2 linked regions of the Rhodopseudomonas palustris genome follow. The protein of the gene in region 2 interacts with the protein of the main gene of each other region in a pairwise test. Links are inferred from orthologs where the notes say so. Each region holds a gene or a part of one and is shown on either strand. Other genes may lie near its edges.

Region 1 (7,106 bases), 3.6 Mb from region 2 along the record:
GCCGCCCGCGAGGCCGACTATCTGCGCCATGCAGCCGACGAACTGAAGCAGCTCGCGCCGCAGGACGGCGAGGAGACCTCGTTGGCCGAGCGCCGCACCACCATGATGCAGGGCGAGAAGATCGCCGCCGACCTGCGCGAGGCGCAGGAGGTGGTCGGCGGGCATCATTCGCCGGTCGCCGCGCTGGCGTCCGCGGTACGCCGGCTGGAGCGCCGCGCCGGCACCGCGCCGCAACTGATCGAGCCCGCGGTGCGCGCGATCGACGCCGCCATCAACGCGTTGGAAGAAGCCGACCAGCATCTCAACGCCGCGCTGGCCGCGGCCGATTTCGATCCGTTGGAACTGGAGCGGATCGAGGAGCGGCTGTTCGCGCTGCGCGCCGCCGCCCGCAAGTATTCGACCCCGGTGGATTCGCTCGCCGCGCTCGCCGCGCAATACGTCGCCGATGTCGCGCTGATCGATGCCGGCGCCGACCGGCTGGTGGCGCTGGAGAAGGCCGCGGCCGAAGCCGACGCCCGCTACGGCGCCGCCGCGGCGAAGCTGTCGGCCGCGCGCGCCAAGGCCGCCGACAAGCTCAACAAGGCAGTCGGCGCCGAGCTGGCGCCGCTCAAGCTCGAACGCGCCAAGTTCATGACCCAGGTCGAGGCCGACGAGGCCGCGCCGGGCCCGCAGGGCATCGACCGCGTCGAATTCTGGGTGCAGACCAATCCCGGCACCCGGCCCGGCCCGCTGATGAAAGTTGCGTCGGGCGGCGAGCTGTCGCGCTTCCTGCTGGCGCTGAAAGTGGTGCTGTCCGACAAGGGCTCGGCGCCGACTTTGGTGTTCGACGAGATCGACACCGGCGTCGGCGGCGCGGTCGCGGACGCGATCGGCGCCCGGCTAGCGCGGCTGGCCTCGAAGGTTCAGGTGATGGCCGTGACCCACGCTCCCCAGGTCGCGGCGCGTGCCGATCAGCATCTGCTGATCTCCAAGGCCGCCCTCGACAAGGGCAAACGCGTCGCCACCCGCGTCGCCGCCCTGGAACAAGACCACCGCCGCGAGGAAATCGCCCGCATGCTGGCAGGTGCCGAGATCACCGCCGAAGCCCGCGCCGCGGCCGACCGGCTGATCAAGGCGGCGGGGTAGGGGGTCTCCTCCCAGTGGCAGAGATTCCGGGTTCGCGAGCTTATGCTCGCGCCCCGGAATGACTCGCTGAGGGGCCCTTTCTCAACACGCAGTCATTCCGGGGCGCGCGAAGCGCGAACCCGGAATCCCGAGGTTCAGGGCACGCTGCCTCAGCCTAGCTCGCGATCGTCTCGAATAGATCGTCCCACCCGGGATTGTCGCGCTCGATCAGCGCCACCTTCCAGGCCCGCCGCCCTTTTTGATCTCCTTCTCCCGGGTGATCGCGGAAATCGGGTCGTCGTGGATTTCGAACCACACCAGCTTGGCGATGTTGTATTTCGACGTGAAACCCGGCACGGCTTTGGTGCGATGCTCATACGCTTGGCGGACCAGGTCGTTGGTGACGCCAACATACAGCGCACCGTCTTTCCGGCTGGCGAACAGATAGACATAATAGGGCACCGGCGCCTCGCGCGCTGCGCGATTCCGGGTTCGCTTGCGTGCCACAAGCGCCCCGGAATGACTCGCGGTAGAGTTTCTAACCTGATCACCTCGGTCATTCCGGGGCGCGAGCGTGAGCTCGCGAACCCGGAATCTCAAGTGCGAAGATGACTGCAAAAACCAAACCCGCCCCCGATATCGCCACCCTCACCAAGCCGAAGGCCAAGGTGGAGTTGATGCGATTGCGCCTCGAGATCGAGGAGCATGACAAGGCGTACTATCAGGACGACGCGCCGAAGATTTCGGATGCCGACTACGACGCGCTGCGGCGACGGCTGGAGGCGATCGAGCAGAAGTTTCCCGAGTTGGTCAACGCCTCGTCGCCGACCCAGACCGTCGGCGCGGCGCCGGCGCGCGGCTTTGCCAAAGTGCAGCACGCGGTGCCGATGCTGTCGCTCGGCAACGCATTTGCCGATGACGAAGTCGCTGAATTCGTCGAGCGCGTGCAGCGTTTCCTGCGGCTCGACGACGTCCCGGCGATCGTTGCCGAACCGAAGATCGACGGGCTGTCGCTGTCGCTGCGCTATGAGAATGGCGAGCTGGTGCGCGCGGCGACCCGCGGCGATGGCTTCACCGGCGAGGACGTCACCGCCAACGTCCGCACCATCAAGGATGTGCCGAACACGCTGAAGGGCAAGCACATCCCGGCCGCCTGCGAGCTGCGCGGCGAAGTCTATATGCTGAAGCAGGACTTCCTCGCGCTCAACAAACGCCAGGAGGAGGCGGGCGAGACCGTATTCGCCAATCCGCGCAACTCGGCGGCCGGCTCGCTGCGGCAGAAAGACGTGTTGGTCACCGCGTCGCGGCCGCTGAAGTTCTTCGCCTATGCGTGGGGCGAGATGAGCACCTATCCGATGGACGAGCCGACCCAGCACAAGATGCTGCAGTGGCTCGATCACGCCGGCTTCGTGGTCAATCCCGAGATCACGCTCTGCCACAGCGTCGAGGATGCGCTCGCGTTCTATCGCCGGATCGGCGAGAAGCGCGCCTCGCTGCCTTATGACATCGACGGCGTGGTCTATAAGGTCGACCGCCTCGACTATCAGGAGCGGCTCGGCTTCGTGTCGCGCTCGCCGCGCTGGGCGATCGCGCATAAGTTCGCCGCCGAGCAGGCGACGACCGTGCTGGAGAAGATCGACATTCAGGTCGGCCGCACCGGCGCGATGACGCCGGTGGCGCGGCTGCAGCCGGTGACGGTCGGTGGCGTGGTGGTGCAGAACGCGACGCTGCACAACGAGGACTACATCAAGGGCATCGGCAATGATGGCGAGCCGATCCGCGACGGCGTCGACATCCGCGAAGGCGACACCGTGGTGGTGCAGCGCGCTGGCGACGTGATCCCGCAGATCGTCAGCGTGGTGATGGAGAAGCGGCCCGCCGGTGCCGAGCCCTATCACTTCCCGCACAAATGCCCGGTGTGCGGCAGCCACGCGGTGCGCGAAGAGGGCGAGGCGGTGTGGCGCTGCACCGGCGCGCTGATCTGCCCCGCGCAGGCGGTGGAGCGGCTCAAGCACTTCGTGTCGCGGCTGGCCTTCGATATCGACGGGCTCGGCGAAAAACAGATCGAGCTGTTCCACGAGCGCGGCTGGGTGCAGGAGCCCGCCGATATCTTCACGCTGAAGGCGCGCAACGATCAGCTCAAGCTCGAACAGCTCGAAGGCTATGGCGAGACCTCGGTGCGCAACCTGTTCGCTGCGATCGACGCGCGGCGCTCGATCGAGTTGCATCGGCTGATCTTCGCGCTCGGCATCCGCCATGTCGGCGAGGGCAACGCCAAGCTGCTGGCGCGGCACTACGGGACGCTCGATGCGTTCCTCAGTGCGATGCGCGCCGCTGCCGACGCGCAGACCGAGGAGGGCAACACCTCCGAGGCGTATCAGGACCTCGACAACATCGCCGGCATCGGCGACGTCGTGGCAGAGGCGGTGGTCGAGTTCTTCGCCGAGGAGCGCAACATCAAGGCGCTGGATGCGTTGCTGGCCGAACTCACCGAAGTGCTGCCGGCCGAGCAGGCACGGCGCGACACCGCGGTCGCTGGCAAGACCGTGGTGTTCACCGGCTCGCTGTCGAAATTCACCCGCGACGAAGCCAAGGCCGCGGCGGAGCGGCTGGGCGCCAAGGTCGCCGGCTCGGTGTCGAAGAAGACCGACTACGTCGTCGCCGGTGAAGACGCCGGCTCCAAGCTGACCAAGGCGAAAGACCTCGGCGTCACCGTGCTAACCGAAGACGAGTGGCTGGCGCTGATCGGAAACTGACCCCGTCATTCCGGGGCGCGCGGAACGCGCGAACCCGGAATCTCGAGGTGTTCTGTCGATCGAGATTTCGGGTTCGCTCACTGCGTGAGCGCCCCGGAATAACTCGTTGGGGCGCTTCGATGTGAACGCGTGAGCCTCTGGAATACTGGATCCTCCGCTTTCGCGGAGGATGACGCTGGGAAGGACCGCCGGTCTACACCAGTGTCTCTTCTTCCGCCTTCTCGATCAGTTCCTCGGTCGCGATCAGGTTGCGGCGCGGCACCAGGAAGATCATCGCCGATGCGCAGGCGAGTGCCGTTCCGAAAATCGCGATGTTGAGCGGCAACGGCGTCGCGAAATGGCCGCCGAGCCAGGCGCCGGCCTGCGAACACAGCGAGCCGAACCCGAATTGGGTGAAGCCCATCAGACCAGATGCGGTACCGGCGGCCTGCGGGCGGATGCTGATCGCGCCGGCGGCGGCGTTGGCCATCACCGCGGCGTTGCCGAACATGATGATCATGTGGGTGCCGAACAGCCAGCTCGGCACCTGATTCCAGCCGAGGATGCCCCACGCCAGATTGAGCAACGCGCCGGCGATCTGCAGCCCGAGCCCGAACCAGATCAGACGGTCGAGCGAATGCCGCGGCGAGAATTTCACGCAGAACACGTTGCCCATCAGATAGGCGAAGCCGGAGCTGGCGAACCATGCGCCGTACTCGGCGCTGCTGCGGCCCATTTGCGTCACCACGACGTAGGGGCCGCCGCCGGCAAAGATGAAGATGATCGCCGACGCCAGCACCTGGCACAGCACGTAGCCGATGAAGGCGCGGCTGCCGAACAGGCTGCGGAGGTCGGTGCCGAAGCTGCCGCGCTGCGCGGCGGGCGTACCGCGGCGGCACGTTTCCGGCAGCGCCAGCGTGATCGCCGCGGCGACGACGATCGCTCCGGCGGTGACGGCATAGAAGATCGCGCGCCAGCCGAACGCGGTTTCGATGACGCCGCCGGCGAGCGGGCTCAGCATCTGCGCGATCATCATCACGGCGATCACGAGACTGAGCATGCCGCCGACGCGGTCGCGGCTGTAGAGATCGCGGATGATGGCGCGGCTGATCACCATGCCCGAGGCTCCGCCGAGCGCCTGCAGGAAGCGCAGCGCGATCAGTTGCGGCAGCGTCTGTGCGAAGATGCAGCCGATGCTGGCCGCGACCATCAGCGCCAGCCCGCCGAGCAGCACCGGGCGGCGGCCGAAGCGGTCGGACAACGGCCCCATGATCAACTGCGAGCAGGCCAGCCCGACCATGTAGAGCGACACGGTCATCTGCGCGACCGAGATGTCGCTGCCGAAATCGCTCGCCAGCACCGGCAGCGCCGGCACGAAGATGTACAGCGCGATCGGCGCCGCACCGTTCATCAGCACCAGCAGCAGGAGCAGCAGTTTCGACGGCGGCAGGTCGCGCCGGCTGGCGTCGATCGTTGCGTATCTGCCGACGATTCCGTGCATGCGAGATCGGTTCCCGACGGGCCTGCCGCGGCGAAGGATGTGAGCTGGTGGTCGACTGTAGCCTGCCGGGGCAGCGCTAACAGGCGGTTTTTCGGCATAAGGCTATGCGGAAGCCGGGCGAGGGCGGGTTGGCGGCGGTCGAACATCAGCCACGCGTCATTCCGGGGCGCGCGCAGAGACTCTCGATTGTCATTCCGGGGCGCCGCGCAGCGGCGAACCCGGAATCTCGAGATTAGCGTGGGCGACGCAGCCCCAGGCCGTGCTTGCTTCAGATTCCGGGTTCGCGAGCTTGCGCTCGCGCCCCGGAATGACTCGTGGTGTGGGCTGTGCTCCGGCGCTCCTAAGCTTACGAGTGCAGCGGCGCGGTCGCTGCGTCGAGCCAAAGTTGGGTGGGGCCGTCGAGGTGGGGGCGGACGGTTTCGCGGACGCGGGCGTGGTAGGCGTCGAGCCAGCTGCGCTCCTCGGCGCTGAGCATCGCCACGTCGATCAGGCGGCGGTCGATCGGCGCCAGCGTCAGGGTCTCGAAACCGTTCATCGGCTTCTCGGCGCCGTCGATCTGTTTCTCGACCACCAGTTCGAGGTTCTCGATCCGGATGCCGAAGCCGTCGGTCTTGTAGTAGCCGGGCTCGTTGGACAGGATCATGCCGCGCTTCAGCGGGGTGGTGCCGAGCTTGGAGATCCGCGCAGGGCCTTCGTGCACCGACAGATAGCTGCCGACGCCGTGGCCGGTGCCGTGCTCGAAATCGATTCCAGCCTGCCACAGGAACTGCCGCGCCAACGTATCGAGCTGCGCGCCGGTGGTGCCGTCGGGAAACACCGCGCGGGCGATCGCCAGGTGGCCGCGCAGCACGCGGGTGAAGCGGTCGCGCATCTCCGCCGTCGGCTCGCCGACCGCGATGGTGCGGGTGACGTCGGTGGTACCGTCCTGATACTGCGCGCCGCTGTCGATCAGTAAGAGGTCGCCGGGCTGGATCCGGCGGTTGCTCTTGCGGGTGACGCGATAATGCACGATCGCGCCGTTCGGGCCGGTGCCGGAGATGGTCGGGAACGACACGTCCTTGAGCGCGCCGGTGTCGCGGCGGAACGTCTCCAGCGCTTCGACCGCGTCGATCTCGGTCAGTGCGCCCTTCGGCGCTTCCGCATCGATGAACGCCAGGAACCGCGCCAGCGCCACCGCGTCGCGGCGATGCGCCGCGCGGGTGCCGTCGATCTCGGCGGTGTTCTTCACGGCCTTGAGCAGCGCCACCGGATCGGCGCCGCGCAGCGGCTTGCCGCCGGCATCCTTGATCAGCCGGGTCAGCGCATCGGCCGCGGTGGCGCTGTCGAGCGCGATCGTCGCGCCGGTCTTGGCGAGTTCGCGCAGCATCGGCGCCAGCTCGGCCGGCTCGGCGATGTCGGCTGTCTGCTCAAGATGATCGCGCACGCTGTTCGACAGCTTGCGGCCCTCGATGAAGATTGTGGGGCGGCCATCCTTCGGCAGCAGCGCGTAGGATAGCGGCAGCGGCGTGTGCGAGACGTCGGCGCCGCGGATGTTGAAGGTCCAGGCGACGGCGTGGGAATCCGAAAGCACCAGCGCGTCGGCCTTCAGCCGGGCCAGCTCCTCGTTGATGCGGCCGAGCTTGCTGGCCTCGCTCTCGCCGGCGAATTCCACGCCGTGGACAGTGACCGGTCCGAGCGGCGGCGCGGGACGTTCGCTCCACACCGCGTCGACCGGATTGCCGTCGACCGCGACCAGCTCGGCGCCAGCCTTGGCGCAGGCGGCCTGC
Region 2 (8,408 bases):
CGCCGGTGTTGATCTGAACGAACAGTTCGACCTTTCGGCCAGCCTGCGGCAGCACCTTGCTCAGGGCTTCGCACAGGCTGTCACGATCGACCGAATGGATCGCGTCGAACAGCGCGACGGCGTCCTTGGCCTTGTTGGACTGCAGCGGTCCGATCAGATGCAATTCGGTGCCGGGGTATTCGTCGACCAGCGCCGGCCATTTGCCCTTGGCTTCCTGCACGCGATTTTCGCCGAACACACGCTGGCCGGCCGACAGCACCGGGCGGATCGCCTCCGCCTCGAAGGTCTTCGACACCGCGATCAGCGTCACCTCACTGCGCTCGCGCCGTGCATCCTTGCAGGCACTCGCGATTTCGGCCTCGACCGCGGCCAGATTGGCGGCGGCGCTCATCGGCTCAAGGCTCCGGAAGATGCTCGGCGGCGGGAGAAAGGCGGCCTTGGCGGCGCGATGAATGCGGCGAGTTCGTCCACGGTTCCGGCTTCGCTCAAATTGTAATGAATCGGGGAAAGGCTTCTTGAAGCCTTCCTCCTAGGATGATTGCGGGGGGTCGAGGGGCAACGATGTCACGCATCGCAATCGTCCGCAAGAAAGCCAAGCTCAGAGCCTTGCTCGGCATCCGTGCCAGGCTCGTGGTGCTGGCGCTGATCCTGGTCTGTCCGCTGATGCTGGACCGGGTGCGTCTGCTCGAAGCGACGCGCACCGCACAGCTCGCCGCGATGGCCAATGAGCTGTCGACGCTGGCGCAGCGCACCGCGGATGCCGAGCGCGAGGTGATCTCGTCGGTCGAAGCGGTGCTAAAATCAGCCGCCTACGTGCACGCCGCCGCCGCCCAGGCGGGACGAAGCTGCAGCATCCTGCGCGCCAGCCTGCGGGTCGATCTGCCCTCGATCCGAATGCTGATGGTGGCCGGCCCCGACGGCGTGGTGCACTGTTCGACCTCTTCGATGTTCGTCGGCAGCAACATCAGCGACCGCCCATACTTCCGTAAGGCTTTGGAAACACACGACTTTGTCGTGAGTGACTTCTTGGTCGGCCGTCAGACCCAGAAGGGCACGATCCTGGCCGCCTACCCGGTCTCGGCGATCGATACCGGCGAAGAGGCGGTGATCGTCGCCGGCATGAATTTGGACTGGCTGTCCGACATGATGAGCAGCCTGGCCGGCCGCGCCGGCGTCAACGCCGCCCTGATCGACGGCGAAGGCACCGTTCTGGCCGCGCCGCCGGACGAGCGCAGCCTGATCGGCAAGAAGCTCGACCGTTTGGCGCTGCTGCCGGCGATGGCGGAGACTCCGCAAGGCCGCAGCAGCATTACCATGCGGGACGATGCCGGACGGCTGATGACCGTGAGCCGGATTCCCGGCACCAGCGCCAGGCTGGTCGTGACCGTGGACGAGAACAAGGTCTCGGCCGGGATCAATCACGACATCCGCACCGCCTATCTGCAGCTCGCGCTGGTCTGCCTGTTCGTGCTGCTCGGCGCGCTGATCGCGGCCGAACGGCTGATCGTCCAGCCGATTTCGGTGCTGACCGGGGTCGCCAAGAAATTCGCCGAAGGCAACTGGTCGGCCCGGGTGGCGCGCAAGCGGCTGCCGTCGGAATTCGTGCCGCTGGCGCGCGCGTTTAACGCGATGGCGGCGCAGCTCGGCCAGCGCGAACGTGAGCTGGTCGCCAGCAACAGCCGCCTGACCGTGATGGCCTCGATGGACCTGCTGTCGGGCCTCGCCAACCGCCGCGGCTTGCAGAGCCGGCTCGACTTCGAATGGATGAAGGGCCAGCAGACCGGGCATCGCCTGGCGCTGATGATGATCGACGTCGACCATTTCAAGCTGTTCAACGATTCGTACGGCCATCCCGAGGGTGACGCCTGCCTCAGCCGGATCGGCGAGACGCTGGCAGCGGTGGCCGACCAGACCGGCGGGTTCGCGGCCCGTTACGGCGGCGAGGAGTTCTGCCTGCTGCTGCCGGAAACCGGGATCGGCCGCGCCCTCCAGGTCGGCGAGCTGGTCCGCACCACCGTCGAACAGCTCGCTCTGCCGCATAAGACCAGTGCGTTCGAGCATGTTACCGTCAGCATCGGCGTCGCCTGTACGCTGCCGAGCGAACACGCCTCCCCGGCCGAGCTGATCGAGGCTGCCGACGCAGCGCTGTACGCGGCCAAACATCGCGGCCGCAACAATGTGGTCGAGCACGGCTTCATCCGGGCCAGCGACGGCCCGGTGGCGATGGCGAGCTGAGGCTGCTCAAGGGCCGCCCGGCGAGCTGCCGGGCTTGCGCCATCCCATTGACCCGACACCATGTTTCATGGCCTAGTCCGCGCGCTTCGCGCGCGATTTGACCCGAGCCCCCGCACCGGTTGGCGACCTCGGCCGCGCCCCGTTTTCCGCCCTGATCCGCGCTCGAACCGGCCGGCCGCCTTCTGATCTTCCGAACCCTGATCTCATGAGCAACGAACGATACAACGCCCGCGAATCCGAGCCGAAGTGGCAGGCGAAATGGGACGAGGCGAAGATCTTCGCCACCCGCAACGACGACCTGCGCAAAAAGTATTACGTGCTGGAGATGTTCCCGTATCCGTCGGGGCGGATCCACATGGGTCACGTGCGCAACTACACCATGGGCGACGTCGTCGCGCGGACCATGCGGGCGCGCGGCTACAATGTGCTGCACCCGATGGGATGGGATGCATTCGGTCTGCCGGCCGAGAACGCGGCGATCGAGCGCAAGATCGCCCCGAAGGCTTGGACCTACGACAACATCGCGGCGATGAAGAAGCAGCTTCAGACCATGGGTCTGTCGCTGGACTGGGCGCGTGAATTCGCGACCTGCGATCCGTCCTACTACAAGCACCAGCAGAAGATGTTCCTCGACTTCCTGAAGGTCGGGCTGGTCGAGCGCGAGAAGCGCAAGCTGAACTGGGACCCGGTCGACATGACCGTGCTGGCCAACGAGCAGGTGATCGACGGCCGCGGCTGGCGCTCGGGCGCGGTGGTCGAGCTGCGCGAGATGAACCAGTGGGTGTTCAAGATCACCAAATACGCCCAGGAGCTGCTGGACGCACTGGATACGCTGGACCGCTGGCCCGACAAGGTGCGGCTGATGCAGCGCAACTGGATCGGCCGCTCCGAAGGCCTGATGGTACGCTTCGCGCTCGATAGCGCGACCACACCGGCCGGCGAGACCGAGCTGAAGATCTTCACTACCCGTCCGGATACGCTGTTCGGCGCCAAGTTCATGGCGATCGCAGCCGACCATCCGCTGGCGCAAGCCGCGGCGGCGAAGGACCCGAAGGTCGCCGCGTTCATCGACGATTGCAAGAAGCGCGGCACCGCGCAGGCCGAGATCGATACGGCCGAGAAGCAGGGCATCGATACCGGCATCCGCGCCGTGCATCCGTTCGATCCGAGCTGGAAGCTGCCGGTCTACGTCGCCAACTTCGTGCTGATGGAATACGGCACCGGCGCCATCTTCGGCTGCCCGGCGCACGACCAGCGCGACCTCGACTTCGTCAACAAGTACCAGCTCGGCAATACGCCCGTGGTCTGTCCCGAAGGCCAGGACCCGGCGACCTTCGTCATCACCGACACCGCCTATGACGGTGAAGGACGGATGATCAACTCCCGCTTCCTCGACGGCAAGACGATCGCCGAGGCGAAGGAAGAAGTCGCCAAGCGGCTGGAGACCGCGCAGCTTGCCGGCGCACCGGTCGGCGAGCGCAAGGTCAATTTCCGCCTGCGCGACTGGGGCATCTCACGTCAGCGCTATTGGGGTTGCCCGATCCCGATCATCCACTGCCCGACCTGCGACGTGGTGCCGGTGCCGGATGCGGATCTGCCGGTGGTGCTGCCGGAGGACGTGTCGTTCGACAAGCCGGGCAATGCGCTCGACCATCACCCGACCTGGAAGCACGTCACCTGTCCGAAGTGCGGCGGCAAGGCCGTTCGCGAGACCGACACGATGGACACCTTCGTGGACTCGTCCTGGTACTTCGCGCGCTTCACCGATCCGTGGAACACCGAGGCGCCGACTACGCCGGACGTCGTCAACCGGATGATGCCGGTCGATCAGTACATCGGCGGCGTCGAGCATGCGATTCTGCATCTGCTGTACAGCCGGTTCTTTACCCGGGCGATGAAGGCGGCGGGTCACATCGACATCCAGCATGACGAGCCGTTCGCCGGCCTGTTCACGCAGGGCATGGTGGTGCACGAGACCTATCGCAAGGCCGACGGCCACTTCGCCTCACCGGCCGAGATCTCCATCACGGTCGAGGGCGATACCCGGCGAGCGACGCTGCTCGACGGCGGCTCGCCGGTCGAGATCGGCCCGATCGAGAAGATGTCGAAGTCCAAGCGCAACACCGTCGATCCCGACGACATCATCGGGACCTACGGAGCCGACACCGCGCGCTGGTTCATGCTGTCGGATTCGCCGCCGGATCGCGACGTGATCTGGAGCGAGGAAGGCGTCAAGGGCGCGTCGCGCTTCGTGCAGCGGCTGTGGCGGATGGTGAACGATGCGGCCCCGATCGCCGCTTCGGCCCCGGCCGAACGGCCGGCGAGCTTCGGCGCCGATGCGCTCACCTTGCGCAAGGCCGCGCATGGTGCGCTCGACAAGGTGCTGTCCGGCATCGAGCGGCTCGCCTTCAACGTCAGCCTGGCGCATATCCGAGAGTTCTCGAATACCCTCGGCGACGCGCTCGCCCGTTCGCAGACGCCCTCGCCCGATCTCGCCTGGGCGATTCGCGAATCGACCGTGATCCTGGTGCAGCTCTTCCACCCGATGATGCCGCACCTCGCCGAGGAATGCTGGACGGTGCTCGGCCAGACCGGCTTGGTCTCCGAGGCGCTGTGGCCGCAGATCGAACCGGATCTGCTGGTCGAGGACAGCATCACCCTGCCGGTTCAGGTCAACGGCAAGAAGCGCGGCGAGGTGACGGTGCCCCGCGACGCTCCGACCGGCGAAATTGAGGCTGCCGTTTTGGCGCTCGATGCGGTAAAACAAGCCTTGGGTGACAAGCCCGTTCGCAAGGTGATCGTCGTCCCGCAGAGGATCGTGAATGTCGTCGGCTAAGCCCGCGGAGCTCAAGAAGTTCGTCGTCCGGTTGGCGCTGGCGGTTGCGCTGGCGGCCCCGGTCGCCGGCTGCTTCCAACCGATGTACGCCGATCGCGGCGACGGTTCGCCGACGCTGCGCGATAAGCTGAACGCCATCGAAGTCCCGCCGCTGGATATTCCGAACGGGTCGCGCAATTCCCGCCTTGGCGTCGAGCTGCGCAACAAGCTGATGTTCAAGCTGTACGGCAGCGCCACCGGCGCGCCACCGCTGTACACGCTGAAGATCTCGATCTCGACCTCGCGGTCGTCGCTGATCGTCGATCCCAGCACGCAGCTGCCGACGATCGAAAACTACGCGATCGACGCCAGCTATCAGCTCAAGGACATCGCCACCGGCAAGACCGTGGTGAGCGGCAACACTTTCTCGCGCGTCGAATACGACGTGCCCGGCCAATCGCAGCGCTTCGCCCGCACCCGCGCCGGCCGCGATGCGGAAGACCGCGCCGTGCAGGAGATCGCCGAGAACATCAACACTCGGCTCGCCTCGTTCTTCTACGCCGGGATGTGATCCGCGATTCCGCCGAGCACGCGGTGTTGGTTCATATTCGGCTCTGGCGCTGAGTAATGGTTGCGCTTCGCGGCAAAGATGCCACCTCGTTTCTGGCTAGGCCCGATCCGGGCCGGCCGATCGTGCTGCTGTACGGACCTGATGCGGGCCTCGTGCGCGAACGCGCCGATGCGCTGATCGCGGCCTCGCTCGACGATCCCAAAGACCCGTTCGCATTGGTCCGGCTTGATGGCGACGAACTCGCCGCGGAGCCGTCGCGGCTGGTCGACGAAGCCCTGGCGATTCCGATGTTCGGCGGCCGGCGCGCGATCCGCGTTCGCGCCGGTTCGCGCAGTTTCGTCGCCGGCGTCGAAGCTCTGATCACCTCGCCACCGCGGGAATGCCGCATCGTGATCGAGGCCGGCGATATCAAGCCGGACCACGCGCTGCGCAAGGCCTGCGAGAAAGCTGCCACCGGCGCAGTCGCGATCGGCTGCTATCCGGACGCCGAAGCCGACATTGCCCGGCTGATCGACGACGAACTGCGCGGCTCGAATCTGCAGATCGCCAAGGATGCGAGGGCGGTGCTGACGACGCTACTCGGCGGCGACCGCCAGGCCTCGCGCAACGAACTGCGCAAGCTTGCGCTGTACGCGCATGGCAAGGGCGAGGTCACGCTGGACGACGTGATCACCTGCGTGTCGGATGCGTCCGACCTCAAGCTTGATGCAATTGTCGACGCCGCGTTCTCGGGCAAGCCCGTCGTGGTCGAGACAGAATTCGCCAAGGCGATGGTGGCCGGAACCTATCCGGGTCAGATCATCCTTGCGGCGCAGCGCCACGCCGCGTTTCTGCACAAGACCAGCCTCGTGGTCGAAGGCGGTACGCCGGCCGCCGTGGTGCTCGATTCCGGATTTCCGCGGCTGCATTTCTCCCGCAAGGCCGCAGCCGAGACGGCGCTCCGCAATCTCTCGACGACCCGCCTCGCGCAGATCATCGAGCAACTCGCGAGCGCCGCACTCGAAACCCGCCGCCAGGCCACACTCGGCGCAGCGATCGCGCAGCGGACGCTGCTATCAATCGCCGTCAGCGCGAGGCGCCGGAGTTAGTCTCGTTGTTACCATCCGTAGGGGGACCTGGCGTATCGCGAGCTACGCGCACCTCGCCCCCCTTCGTTCGTCATTCCGGGGCGCGCGTAGCGCGAGCCCGGAATCCATAACCACTGCGCCCTCGGCTCGGAGCCCAGAGCAGCCTCGCCGTGTCCTCACGAGAAGTTTGTGAGTATAGATTCCGGTTTCGCGCAGCTACACCGCGCGCCCCGGAATGACGAACGAGAGATCGTCGCCTCAGGCGTCAACGAACAACGCGGACTAACCGCCCACCTCGAGCCGGCGGATGATGTCGTCGAGCTGATCGAGATCGGCGTAACGGATTTGGACTGCGCCGGTGCCTTCGTGATCGTCGATCGTCACCTTCATGCCGAGCGCATCGCTGAGGCGTTTTTCGAGCGCCAGCGTGTCGGCGTCCTTTACCGACTTGGCGCTCGCCGTGGCGCGGGGCTTCTGCGGCTTGCGCTCCGGCACGCCTTCTTCATGCGCGAGCGCTTCGGTTTGCCGGACATTGAGCCCTTCAGCGACGATCCGCTTGGCGATCGTCGATGGATCGGGCAGACCGATCAGCGCGCGGGCGTGACCCGCGGTCAATTCGCCGGATGCGATCAACGACTTGACGTCGTCGGGCAGCTTGATCAGCCGCATCATATTGGCGACGTGGCTACGGCTCTTGCCGACGATCTTGGCGATCTCTTCCTGGCTGCGATTGAACTCGGCCGCCAGAGCCTGATAGCCCAGCGCCTCTTCGAGCGGATTGAGATCTTCGCGCTGAACGTTTTCAACGATGGCGATTTCCAGTGCGAGCGCGTCCGATACGTCGACCGGAACGATCGGCACTTCGTGCAGACCGGCGCGCTGCGCCGCGCGCCAGCGCCGCTCGCCGGCGATGATCTCATAGCGATCGGCGGAACCCTTCACCGGACGAACCACGATCGGCTGGATCACGCCGTGCTGCTTGATCGAGTCGGACAATTCACCAAGCTCGGCATCGGTGAAGGTGCGACGCGGGTTGCGCGGGTTAGCCTTGATGAATTCGATCGGCACCTTGCGCTGTGCCCGCGGCCGCTCGACCTGCGTGGCCTCGCCGCCGACATCGCCGATCAGACTCGCCAAGCCACGCCCCAGTCGCGAACGGTGCTCATCGGCCATCGCCAGCTCCCTTGGATTCACGTCGCTACTCCGCACTGATGAAATGAAATGTTGTTAGTTCGCGTCGTCATTACGAAGCGGCATCGCAAGCAAGCCGGCGCCCTGCCCGGCTCTGGATCGCGTTGCTCCGCCCGCAATGACGAGGCGTGGTCGGCGCCGCCGGCCGCGCACCTCAATGCGTGGTGCGGAGTTCGCGCTCGCGCTGAATCACTTCGGTGGCGAGCTTCAGATAGGCTTCGCTGCCGACGCATTTCAGATCGTAAACCAGCACCGGCTTGCCGTAGCTCGGCGCTTCGGAGATCCGCACGTTACGCGGGATCATGGTGTCGTAGACCTTCTTGCCCATGAACTGGCGCACGTCGGCGACAACCTGGCTCGACAGATTGTTGCGGCTGTCGAACATCGTCAGCACGATGCCGTGGATCGTCAGGCTCGGGTTGAGGTTGGCGCGGACCTGCTCAACCGTCTGCAGCAATTGCGACAAACCTTCGAGCGCGAAGAACTCACACTGCAGCGGCACCAGGATCGCATCCGCGGCCGCCATCGC

Evidence for each region. Proteins that work in one complex are often made in the same cells at the same time.
Region 1: the proteins of leuS (region 2) and ligA interact in binary tests that used the Escherichia coli proteins (3 or more experiments, as listed by UniProt). The link is inferred for Rhodopseudomonas palustris from one-to-one orthologs.

The regions. Positions count from the first base shown.
Region 1 is NZ_CP058907.1:3,881,035-3,888,140, reverse strand. Bases 1,385-4,286 are described here. They hold ligA (NAD-dependent DNA ligase LigA), read left to right. Parts: upstream 1,385-1,712; coding sequence 1,713-3,860; downstream 3,861-4,286. Other genes in these bases: HZF03_RS17755 (multidrug effflux MFS transporter), read right to left, coding at 4,054-4,286. Also shown: DNA repair protein RecN, read left to right, coding at 1-1,125; more of HZF03_RS17755, read right to left, coding at 4,287-5,340; HZF03_RS17750 (aminopeptidase P family protein), read right to left, coding at 5,687-7,106. UniProt on the Escherichia coli protein: DNA ligase that catalyzes the formation of phosphodiester linkages between 5'-phosphoryl and 3'-hydroxyl groups in double-stranded DNA using NAD as a coenzyme and as the energy source for the reaction.
Region 2 is NZ_CP058907.1:309,615-318,022, forward strand. The notes cover bases 2,047-5,271. They hold leuS (leucine--tRNA ligase), read left to right. Parts: upstream 2,047-2,440; coding sequence 2,441-5,071; downstream 5,072-5,271. Other genes in these bases: HZF03_RS01460 (diguanylate cyclase domain-containing protein), read left to right, coding at 2,047-2,235; lptE (LPS assembly lipoprotein LptE), read left to right, coding at 5,058-5,271. In the rest of the region: HZF03_RS01455 (YggS family pyridoxal phosphate-dependent enzyme), read right to left, coding at 1-391; more of HZF03_RS01460, read left to right, coding at 562-2,046; more of lptE, read left to right, coding at 5,272-5,621; holA (DNA polymerase III subunit delta), read left to right, coding at 5,678-6,709; HZF03_RS01480 (ParB/RepB/Spo0J family partition protein), read right to left, coding at 6,971-7,861; HZF03_RS01485 (ParA family protein), read right to left, coding at 8,034-8,408.